DNA from 3 places in the uncultured Psychrobacillus sp. genome. Region 2 is predicted to be linked to each of the others. Evidence: riboswitches for the same ligand, from Rfam matches in the RefSeq annotation. Region 2 holds a riboswitch; each other region holds the start of a gene.
What was found. Region 2 has a riboswitch for cobalamin ahead of Q0371_RS03090 (ABC transporter substrate-binding protein). Riboswitches for the same ligand answer to the same signal wherever they lie in the genome.

Region 1 (3,166 bases), on a different contig from region 2:
ACCGCTTATTTGCCCAACTGCATCCACCTGCCCTTTTACAGAGAAAAATGTTGCCCGAGTAGAAGAGTCTGGTATGATTTTATTTAACCAAATGTCCTCTAATGGGTACATTACCTTCCGACTAACTTGTATTATTACATAGCAAATAAACAAACCAATAATATAGTTCGAAAATGCAAAGCCTATTAATGCTACTACTATACTGGAGCAACCAATAAAAAGAGCGATATATATTCGGTGCAATTCTTGATAAATCGTACTTTTATTTAAAAAGTGAAGCAGCACAAATGACAGCAGTACGACCACTAATTGAATTCCTCCAGTTAATAGCACCAGTCGTTCAATGGGCAAGGCAGTTATTTTAGCCATTTCTAATAGATGAGGAAGCCACAGACGATCAAAACCTTCACTATAAAAACCTATAAACAGAGCGATTAGAAATAGCATACGAAGTATAAAGCTAGTTCTGGAGAAAAGAATGATTTTATCCAAGTTCTCTTTCATTGTCTCCCATGCACCAATTCTTTCGCTTCTTTTCAAAGGTTTAAAATGATTCTCTTGCATAAATATTATTAGTAAAACAGACAACCCAATCATACATAATCCTCCTATTATAATCGGTAGATGGATTAGGTAGGAGCCGATTAATACGCTTAACGGAATGGCAACCAATTGGCCTAGGTTTCCAGCCTTAGCTCCTCTCATATATGCAGATGATGCCTTTTCTTCTCCTATTTCATCAGCTATCCATGCTTGCAATGACCCGCTAGTAAAGGTATACCCTATCCCCCATGCCACTTGAGCCAATAAAACCGTAATAAAAAAAGGAAACAATCCTTCTAATAAAAAACCAACTCCTATTAGAAAGTAACCAATGATAACGGATAGCTTCCGGCTCTTTAAGTCAGACACGATACCAGTTGGAATCTCAAAGAGAAATACGGTTATCTCCAACACAGTTCCCACTAAAACAAGTTGCAACGGATCCAGCTTAACAACACTTACTTGATACAACAAACTGACTGTAAATATAAAAGTAAAAAATAATTGCGATAGAAAGCAAATATAAATATACAGCCGATATGGATTCTTCAAACTACTCATTTACCTCACCTCTCCACTTGATTATAAAAAGAGAAGCAGTCCACGACTTATCCAAATTTGCTATATTGACTAACTTTTTTTATGTTATAGTGAAAGAACAATTAAATAATGTGTAGATTTAGGTGTTCTTTTAATTGCAAAAGAACTTAAAAGGGAAGTTCGGTGGAAGACCGACGCTGTCCCGCAACTGTAAATGTGAGCAATACTTTATAAACCACTGTATGTATAAATACTACGGGAAGGAAGGTAACGCGATGACCATGAGCCAGGAGACCTGCCTATTTCAAGTACACACCACGACCCTACGAGGATAGGAGGTGTTAAGTGCAGCTATGACCAAGCAAAGCTTGAAAATACTGTCGTACGAAAAAACATACTAAAATCACTGGAGTGAACATACTCCTTATTTAATCGTGGTTTTTATTTGTTTCCTAGCGTACTGACTATTAAATCATACTAACTAAGCATCCTCTTTTATAAAAAAGAGGATGCTTTTTATGTTAAAAACGAAAGGATTTTGGAAATGAGAAAAGAGATTTTTATGGAGCAATTTAAGCAAGTATTAATGACAAACCAGGTTGCAAGTACCTCGATATCTCTACAGTCTACCTTTGAGGAAATGAAAAAAGAAATTGAGCTTAACTCAGTATGGAGTATAGAAGAAAGAAATCTTTTTCTTCACCACTTAAATGTTGCACACCGTCAGATTAAACAAGAGATTGCTGGAATAAAGCAGGAATAAATAAAATACATATGTCAGTCAATTTCATAAATAGAGCTTTACCGATTAACACGAACATTTTATCCGTATGGATTGTAGCGACAGACGGCGACTCCTACGGAATAAGTGAGACAGATAGACATCACAACCACGCGGAAAGCGTCCGTCAGAGCGGAAGTCAATTATGCTTCTACACATATAAAAGCATATATAAATCATTGTTTTCTACTATTTGTTCGTGTTTTGCTTTTTAAAATAGAATTATGAAATTGACTCTTAAAATAATTAAAAAAGCGAACCAATGACGTTAGTCATTTGGTTCGCTAATTCCTATAGATCTTGATAATCCCTTTGATATTTACCGCCATCTTTAACCTCTGAATGATACAAAGCCTTCAGAGCAAAGCTTTTTTCTAAATCATGCTCCTTCATTACTTCCTTTAATCTTTTAGCTAAATCAGGACTGAACTTAACAAGCTCTTCCATTTTAGATTTTGAATATTGCATTACATTACCTCCCCACTATCATTGTTTATACAGTATAGCACTTTGTATTAAAGACAGACGAAAATTTCAGTTTAGGCTAATTAAAATTGGCTCACTCCAACTCCTAAAATAGACAATCACATTTTTTCCATTTTTGCATAAATTAATTTGACAATTCAAATAATATTAGTTAACCTATTGAACAAATGTTTCCTTAAGGAAAATAATTATCTTTTAAGAAATTTATATTTTTTTATTCTAAAAGTTTCCCGCAGGAAATAATTTATAACAAAGGAAAAGGAGTGTAGTACATGAAAAAAATATTTTTATTATTTTTTGCTATGGTTTTATTGGCTGGATGTAATGACAAAAACAATGGAAAGGCGGAAGCTGATAAGCCACTAGTAGTTACAACTACAGGTCAGGTTGCTGATGCCGTAAAGAGGATTGCCGGGGATATGGTAGAAGTTAAATCCTTGATGGGACCAGGAGTAGACCCGCATCTTTACAAGGCCACTCAAGGTGATTTACAAGTATTAGAGGACGCGGATATCATTTTTTACAATGGGCTAGAGCTTGAAGGAAAAATGAGTGATATTTTTGAGAAGATGAAAAAAGAGAAATCGGTAGTTGCCATTGGAGAAGTAGTTCCAAAGGAAAGAATTTTAAATGACGAAGCTCATCCTGAACTATTTGATCCCCATATTTGGTTTGATATTGATGTGTGGAAGATTGCAACTCAGGAAATCACCAAAACACTTACAAAAGAATTCTCTACTAACGAAGAGCAATTTAAGGAAAATGAAATTAAGTTTTTTCAAGAACTAGATGAGCTAAATGAATGGTCGAAAGAAC
Region 2 (3,166 bases):
TCCGTTTATGAAGCTTAAAGGAAGAACATGCCGGTTATCGGAGCCAAACAGCAGCCTCGTCATATGAGGAACAACCAACCCCACGAATCCAATGGTTCCCGATACAGCTACAGCGGTCCCGGTAAGCATAGACCCTCCTATTAGAATCATCATTTTACGTTTCTTCACTTCCACACCTAAATGCTGTGCCCGTTCTTCTCCAAACAGCATTGCATTTAGCTCCCTACGGTTCAACCATAATAAAAGTGAACCAATTATCATAAACGGCAATGCCATTTGAACATAGCTCCAGCCACGCATAGAGACACTTCCAAGTAACCAACCGATAATTTGTCTCAGCTCTTCCCCTGTTAAGGCAATCATTAAGGAAATGACTGAGCCGAGAAACGAGCTAAAGATAATGCCTGTTAAAATAATCGTTTCCATCTTCATCGCTCGATCAACTAGCTTCGCAAAGGAAATGACGATCAGCATAGTGATTAACGCCCCTGCCATACTGAAAACAGGCAAGGTGAACATTCCTAAAAAAGGTACTGATATTCCAAAAAAGAGTGTAGCCACTGCACCAACCGATGCTCCGGACGACACTCCCAATGTATAAGGATCGGCTAGCGGATTTTTAAGCAGACTTTGAAAAGCTGCTCCCGCTATTGCCAGGGATGCTCCGACTAATCCTGCGAGTATAACTCGCGGCATGCGAATCTTCCAGACGATATTTGTTGCAATCGCATCTGTACCCGTATCCCATAAAGTACTGATCGGTACCTTTACAGATCCGACCGACACACCTAGCCAAATGGCTACGATTAACGTAGCCAGTGACAAGGTATAACCGATCATTGATTTACTCACTAAATGCCTCCGGATAAATAGCCTTAGCCACTTCCTCTAGGCCTTCTACTAAACGTGGACCTGGACGACTCGTTGCATCCTCATCCACTTGTACCACCTCATCGTTTTGAATGGCAGTCACTGTGTCAAAGCCATCACGCTGCTTCACCTTTTCTACAATTCCTTCCACGTAGTCATAGGTGATTAACATTACATCTGGGTTACGGCTTACTATTTCCTCTGGGTTAACTTGAAACCAGCCATCTTGATCAGCCATAATGTTTTCTGCATTGACCATCGTTAAAATTTCTTGCATAAATGTCCCATTACCAGGAGTATAGATTTCTGGTACATCGGAAGTTTCTACGAATACTGTTTTCTTTGTCTCTACTTTTGCAACTTTTTCTTGAATTTCGTCAACCTTTGCCTTCATATCCTCTATAACGGCTTGTGCTTCCTCATATTTCCCCGTTGCTCGGCCAATTTGTTCAATAGTTGTATAGGTTAAGTTAAAATCCTTTGCATCCTGTACCACAAATACCTTTACACCAGCATCTCGAAGCTGCTGTAATCCTGCCTCTGCCATTGAAACAATGGATTCATGAGCGAATACAATATCCGGACTTAAAGAGATAATTTTTTCAATGTTAAATTCCATCCCGCCAATTTTTTCTTTATCTAACGCTTCCTTTGGATAGCTTTCGTAATCATTAACACCGATAATTTCCTCATTTAGTCCCAAAGCAAATAGAATCTCCGTGTTACTTGGAATCATGGATACGATTGATTTCGGAGCTTCCTCTAGCGTAATTTCTTGTCCTACTGCATCCGTCAGTGTAAGTGGGAATGCCGTTTCTGAGTTACCAATTTCCTGGCTACTTTCTTTTTCTGTTGGAAGTGTCTCTTGCTCATTACAACCACCTAAAATCAGCAAGGTCATTCCAATAATTAACCACAGTTTCTTCATCCTTTATTCCTCCTAAATATAGACAACAAAAAATCCCCCATCCTAGGATGAGAGATAGATAGGTATAAATCAGCCACGAAAAACCGAAAGCGGACCTACACCAGACCTATCCGCGTAGGTAATGGGTGTGTACGTAAAGGCAGGTTTTCTGGCTTATGATGCATATGCATCACTTACAGTGGCGGGACCGCGCTGGACTTTAACCAGCTTCCCTTTTAACTCTAGTAACCGATAACTAGAGCACCTTTAAGCAAATGTTATTCTATTGTTTCTTGCATTTATTATACCTTATATTTAGATGTTGTCGAGTTGAAGTCGGTATTTGAAAAAGCATACATTTTATACATTTCAACAATACGAACGATTAATAAAGAATATTGAAGTTTATATGCTTTTAAATGTGGAAAGTAGAATTGATTTCCGCTCTGGCGGACGCTTTCCGCGAGGGGAGCGATAAGCCCTCACCCATCGCTTACGCGCGTGGTTGTGATGTCTTATTTGTCTCCCTCCTCCCGCTGGAGTCGCCGCCTGCCGCTACAATCAATTATTAGAAAAGGTTCGTGGTTGATTGGTAAAGACTTTTTTATGATATATAAAACACGAACAACTTTAACCTTAAAAAAGCTTAATATAGTAGTTTTTCATCGCGATTTCTTGTTTTCATCATTTTTTTTATCAATCGTTTCTCTTACTTCTTTTAGTATTTTTTTCGTTGCTTTTGATTGTTCTCGTGCCGTTTCCAGGATATTTGGTTTATTTTCTTCTTTCCATCCAGTCAAAAAGAACACCCTCTCTTAGTTGTGTGCAACTGAAATTCGCTCCATCTTCTTAATATATCTAAAAACAAAGGGAATAATTGAATCAAAACATTTTGAGATAAATAATATAAAAAAACTTTTACTGAAATGAGCTTTAATCAATTACTACTTTTTTTACCTGCTATTAATAAAAATCACAGTACACAATCCACTCTTGTTTGTCTTGATTATAGAAAAAATAGAAGCTACCACTGTCTACTATGTTGAATTGTGCTTTCGCATCAGAGCTTATCTGAAAGACAAAGGGATATTCGTCACCATAGGAGACTCCGCTCTGGGTATAAGAGGGGTATCCACCGATCTTATGCATAGGATAGATATCCTCCACGATATCATCGTAATATTCGATGGCATCCTCTAATTCAATGCGTAAAATCTCGTCTACAATTTCTGGTGGTATATCCTCAGAGTCCCAGGCGGGAGCATCATTCTCAACTAGTTTCGGTTTTAATGGAAAAGGTTTCATCCTTGCAGATTGATCGTTTATTTTATGTAATTCGTTGAGGCTTGTATAGCAATTAATCATAAAAAAAGATGCTAAATTATCATT
Region 3 (3,166 bases), on a different contig from region 2:
TCTTCTACATAATTTACAGTAGTTAAGATAATCGGAGGATTTTTCTTAATGACATCTTCCTCAGATAATTTAATCCACCCCTCTTGGTCTCCAAAAATATTCACAACAGAAGCATTATTCAAAACTTCTTGTTGAAACGTATTTTTACCAGTTGTAAAAATTTCAGGAGAGGGGCTTATCTCAAAATAAACTTGTTTCTGATTAGTTACACCCGATACTTTGTCCTCAACACTTTGAATAGTAGTTTTAATAGAGTTAACAAGGTTTGTTCCTTTATCCTCAACTCCCATTACTGCGGCCAACTGTTCAATATCACCATAGACGTCTTCAAATGACAGTGCCGATTGAATGACAAAAACATCTAAACCCGCATCTTCCAACACTTTAAGCTCTTCCTCAGAACCGGTTGTATACGCAATCACAACATCTGGGTTTATCTCTAAAATACGTTCTGCATTAAAGCTCATAGAATCGGAAATTCTTTCAATTTCCAATGCTTTTTCTGGATAGGTATCATACTCTGTAGCTCCTACTATTTTATCTCCCACGCCAAGGGCAAATAGAATTTCTGTGTTGCTTGGTTGTAGAGACACAACCGTGTCGGGAACTTCTTCAAATGTAATTTCGTTCCCCATATCGTCCGTTACAGTGTATTCCTTTACTTCTTGTACAGAATCTGTTTCAACAGCTGTATTCTTTTCAGCCTCTTGGCAGCCTACAAGTAAGATAGAAAGTATTAGTACCGCTAACCAATTTCTTAATTGTTTATTCATATGTTAATCCCCCAATTCTTTCTTTTTTCTCATGGGATATGATTTACTGACAAATTGAATCTCGTCAACTCCATGATACTTGTTTACATATACCGCCATTGCAAACAATACATTTGCTAATAGCTGCGTGTAGTCAAATAAAATCTCAGGTACTTCTCTTTCTAAAGAGACTTTATGTAAAGCTCTGACCGACTTTTTTGCTTCACTTCGACATACGTGCAACTCACAAGCAGCCGTTGAACCTTGTGGAAGTACGAATATATCTACTCTTCCTTCTACTTTGCTTACGTAGGAATCGTACATATCGCTGAGGATCTGTAAATCTTCTCCATGGATCGCGAGCTTCCCTCTGACAGACCCATTTAAGTGGTATGCCATCGGGGCCAAATACATGAGGTCCTCATATACTCTTGGAATATCTTTTGTTAAAGAAGCAGCCAAGCCGATACGTGTCGTCAGTGAGTCCGTTCGAATCTCAAAGTCTACTGTAGAAGGCTTCTCTCTCATAAACGGATAACAAATATAACGCATGTCCTTTTTCACCTTTTCCCCTCCCTCCCTAGTAAATGTGAACATATGCAATACAATACTCGATCTCTTACAGCACAAAAAACGCCACCCCAAAAAGGGCGGCGCAATACTATTTATCGTTTTATAAATTCAATCGAAAAAATAGACACGTGCCGTACAACCCCTTAACTTCCGAAGAGTATTTATACGTTCAAGAAAAGGCTGGTCTCCTGGCTCATGCATCATTTTACTCTAAGAACCTTCCCATCGACGTTTGGTCAACAGTGGTATTTTTCTTATTTCATCTGCATTTACAGTTGCGGAAACAGCTTCGGTTTTTCACCGAATTCCCAATTAAGCTGACAAGTCAGCACCTTTTCCCTGCAATAAATTATTCACTTATCGTAAGTGTACCATAGCGTATCATTTTGGGATAGAAATGGTTATCTAGTGTTAAAACTTGTAATTAGTTTGTTTCTTGTTCAGTTTATGCTACTGTTTTTATATGAAAAAATATATCCCACTATTACTTTTAATTCTCTTTGTATTTATTGCTTCGGGTCAAACTTCCGAGCAGCAATCTTTAGAGGCTGTGCTTAAAAACTGGCTTCCGAATAAGCCATTGGAGTCCTTTTTGTCTTTATTTCATATTCCTTATTGGGGATTTTATGTCTCTGTCGAGGAACGTGGTTATTATGCATTTGTTGAATTTATCATTAGAAAAGGAACACACTTTTTTTATTTTGGATTAATTTGCTTTGCTATTTATATTGCTTTACCGAAAATAAGAAATCGAAAGCTGTTGGCAATACTGATTACCTTTCTTTTAGGGGCAGCAGATGAATTTCATCAATCCTTTACGAGTGGACGATCTGCACTCTTTCAGGATGTTCTATTAGATACAAGTGGCGCAATTTTTGCCATGCTATTGCTAACGCTTGTTCAATGGTTAAAGAATAGAAAAAACGCTACCCACTAAATTTAAAAGGTAGCGTTTTTCTATTAAGCTATTTAAAGAACTTATTTTCGACTTTTCTTTAATAGGAAGGCAAGACCTAAGGTGATAATGGAGAACACAGTAAGTAATTGATTAATCGGAAGTATAGGCTTGAATTTTACATTTTCCTCGGTGATTTCATAAACTCCAACTGGTTTAATCGAAAATACACCACCTGCTCCTTCTCCTTGACCACTAGCATTTTGCTCGTCTGTAAATCCACCGCCTCCTCCTCCACCTACGAAGTAGTTCACTTTGGCTACTGGCAGAATCCGTTTATTGTCCATAATGATTGGTTCCCCGTATATTAAAGAAGCATCCTTTTCTCTAGAAAACTTTTCAAAAATAGAACGTATTGGTGTTTGTATCATAGGCAGCTTGGTATTATCCTTTTGTTTACTTGTCTTTTCCTCCATACTATCTCTCCTTTATTTTAATATAAGGGTCATATGATGTTCCTCGTAATAAACATCTCTTTCCTTTAAAGCCATTTCTTCTGTTCCAAATACTTTAAATCCTAGCTGCAGGTATAAATTTTTTGCAGACTCATTACTAGATACTACGGAGAGATTAATCTTTTCAATTTCATTAGTTTCTCTTGCCTGTTTAATCGCCTGCTCCATTAAGGACTTACCGGCACCTTTTCTTCTCCCGTGCGGACTAACATACATCGCAAATATATTTGCTCTATGCTTCATTTTTGAGCCACTCTCCTGTAAAAGAGTAACCATACCGATTAATTTATCTCCCTCAAATGCACCGAACGTATAATTCCCATTTACTTGAAAATTGCTTCTTACTCGTTCAATTGGATTTTCTCTTTGAATAGCTTCTTCATAACTAGTACCAAATGCTTCGGGGTTATTTTGCAGTGCCTCAAGCCTTA

Region 1: another riboswitch for cobalamin. It lies ahead of Q0371_RS00320 (hypothetical protein); the one in region 2 lies ahead of Q0371_RS03090 (ABC transporter substrate-binding protein).
Region 3: another riboswitch for cobalamin. It lies ahead of Q0371_RS18860 (hypothetical protein); the one in region 2 lies ahead of Q0371_RS03090 (ABC transporter substrate-binding protein).

What each region holds. Positions count from the first base shown of each region.
Region 1 covers NZ_CALIED010000005.1:10,795-13,960, reverse strand. Annotated here, with positions in the region: gene Q0371_RS00325 (MFS transporter) at 1-1,104, opposite strand, end outside; cobalamin riboswitch at 1,208-1,401, shown strand; gene Q0371_RS00320 (hypothetical protein) at 1,628-1,846, shown strand; gene Q0371_RS00315 (hypothetical protein) at 2,156-2,332, opposite strand; gene Q0371_RS00310 (zinc ABC transporter substrate-binding protein) at 2,623-3,166, shown strand, end outside.
Region 2 covers NZ_CALIED010000015.1:36,361-39,526, reverse strand. Annotated here, with positions in the region: gene Q0371_RS03095 (iron ABC transporter permease) at 1-852, opposite strand, end outside; gene Q0371_RS03090 (ABC transporter substrate-binding protein) at 845-1,798, opposite strand; cobalamin riboswitch at 1,919-2,061, opposite strand; gene Q0371_RS03085 (hypothetical protein) at 2,440-2,577, opposite strand; gene Q0371_RS03080 (DUF1963 domain-containing protein) at 2,741-3,166, opposite strand, start outside.
Region 3 covers NZ_CALIED010000091.1:23,896-27,061, reverse strand. Annotated here, with positions in the region: gene Q0371_RS18865 (helical backbone metal receptor) at 1-773, opposite strand, end outside; gene Q0371_RS18860 (hypothetical protein) at 777-1,316, opposite strand; cobalamin riboswitch at 1,486-1,676, opposite strand; gene Q0371_RS18855 (VanZ family protein) at 1,789-2,262, shown strand; gene Q0371_RS18850 (spore germination protein GerW family protein) at 2,304-2,696, opposite strand; gene Q0371_RS18845 (GNAT family N-acetyltransferase) at 2,709-3,166, opposite strand, start outside.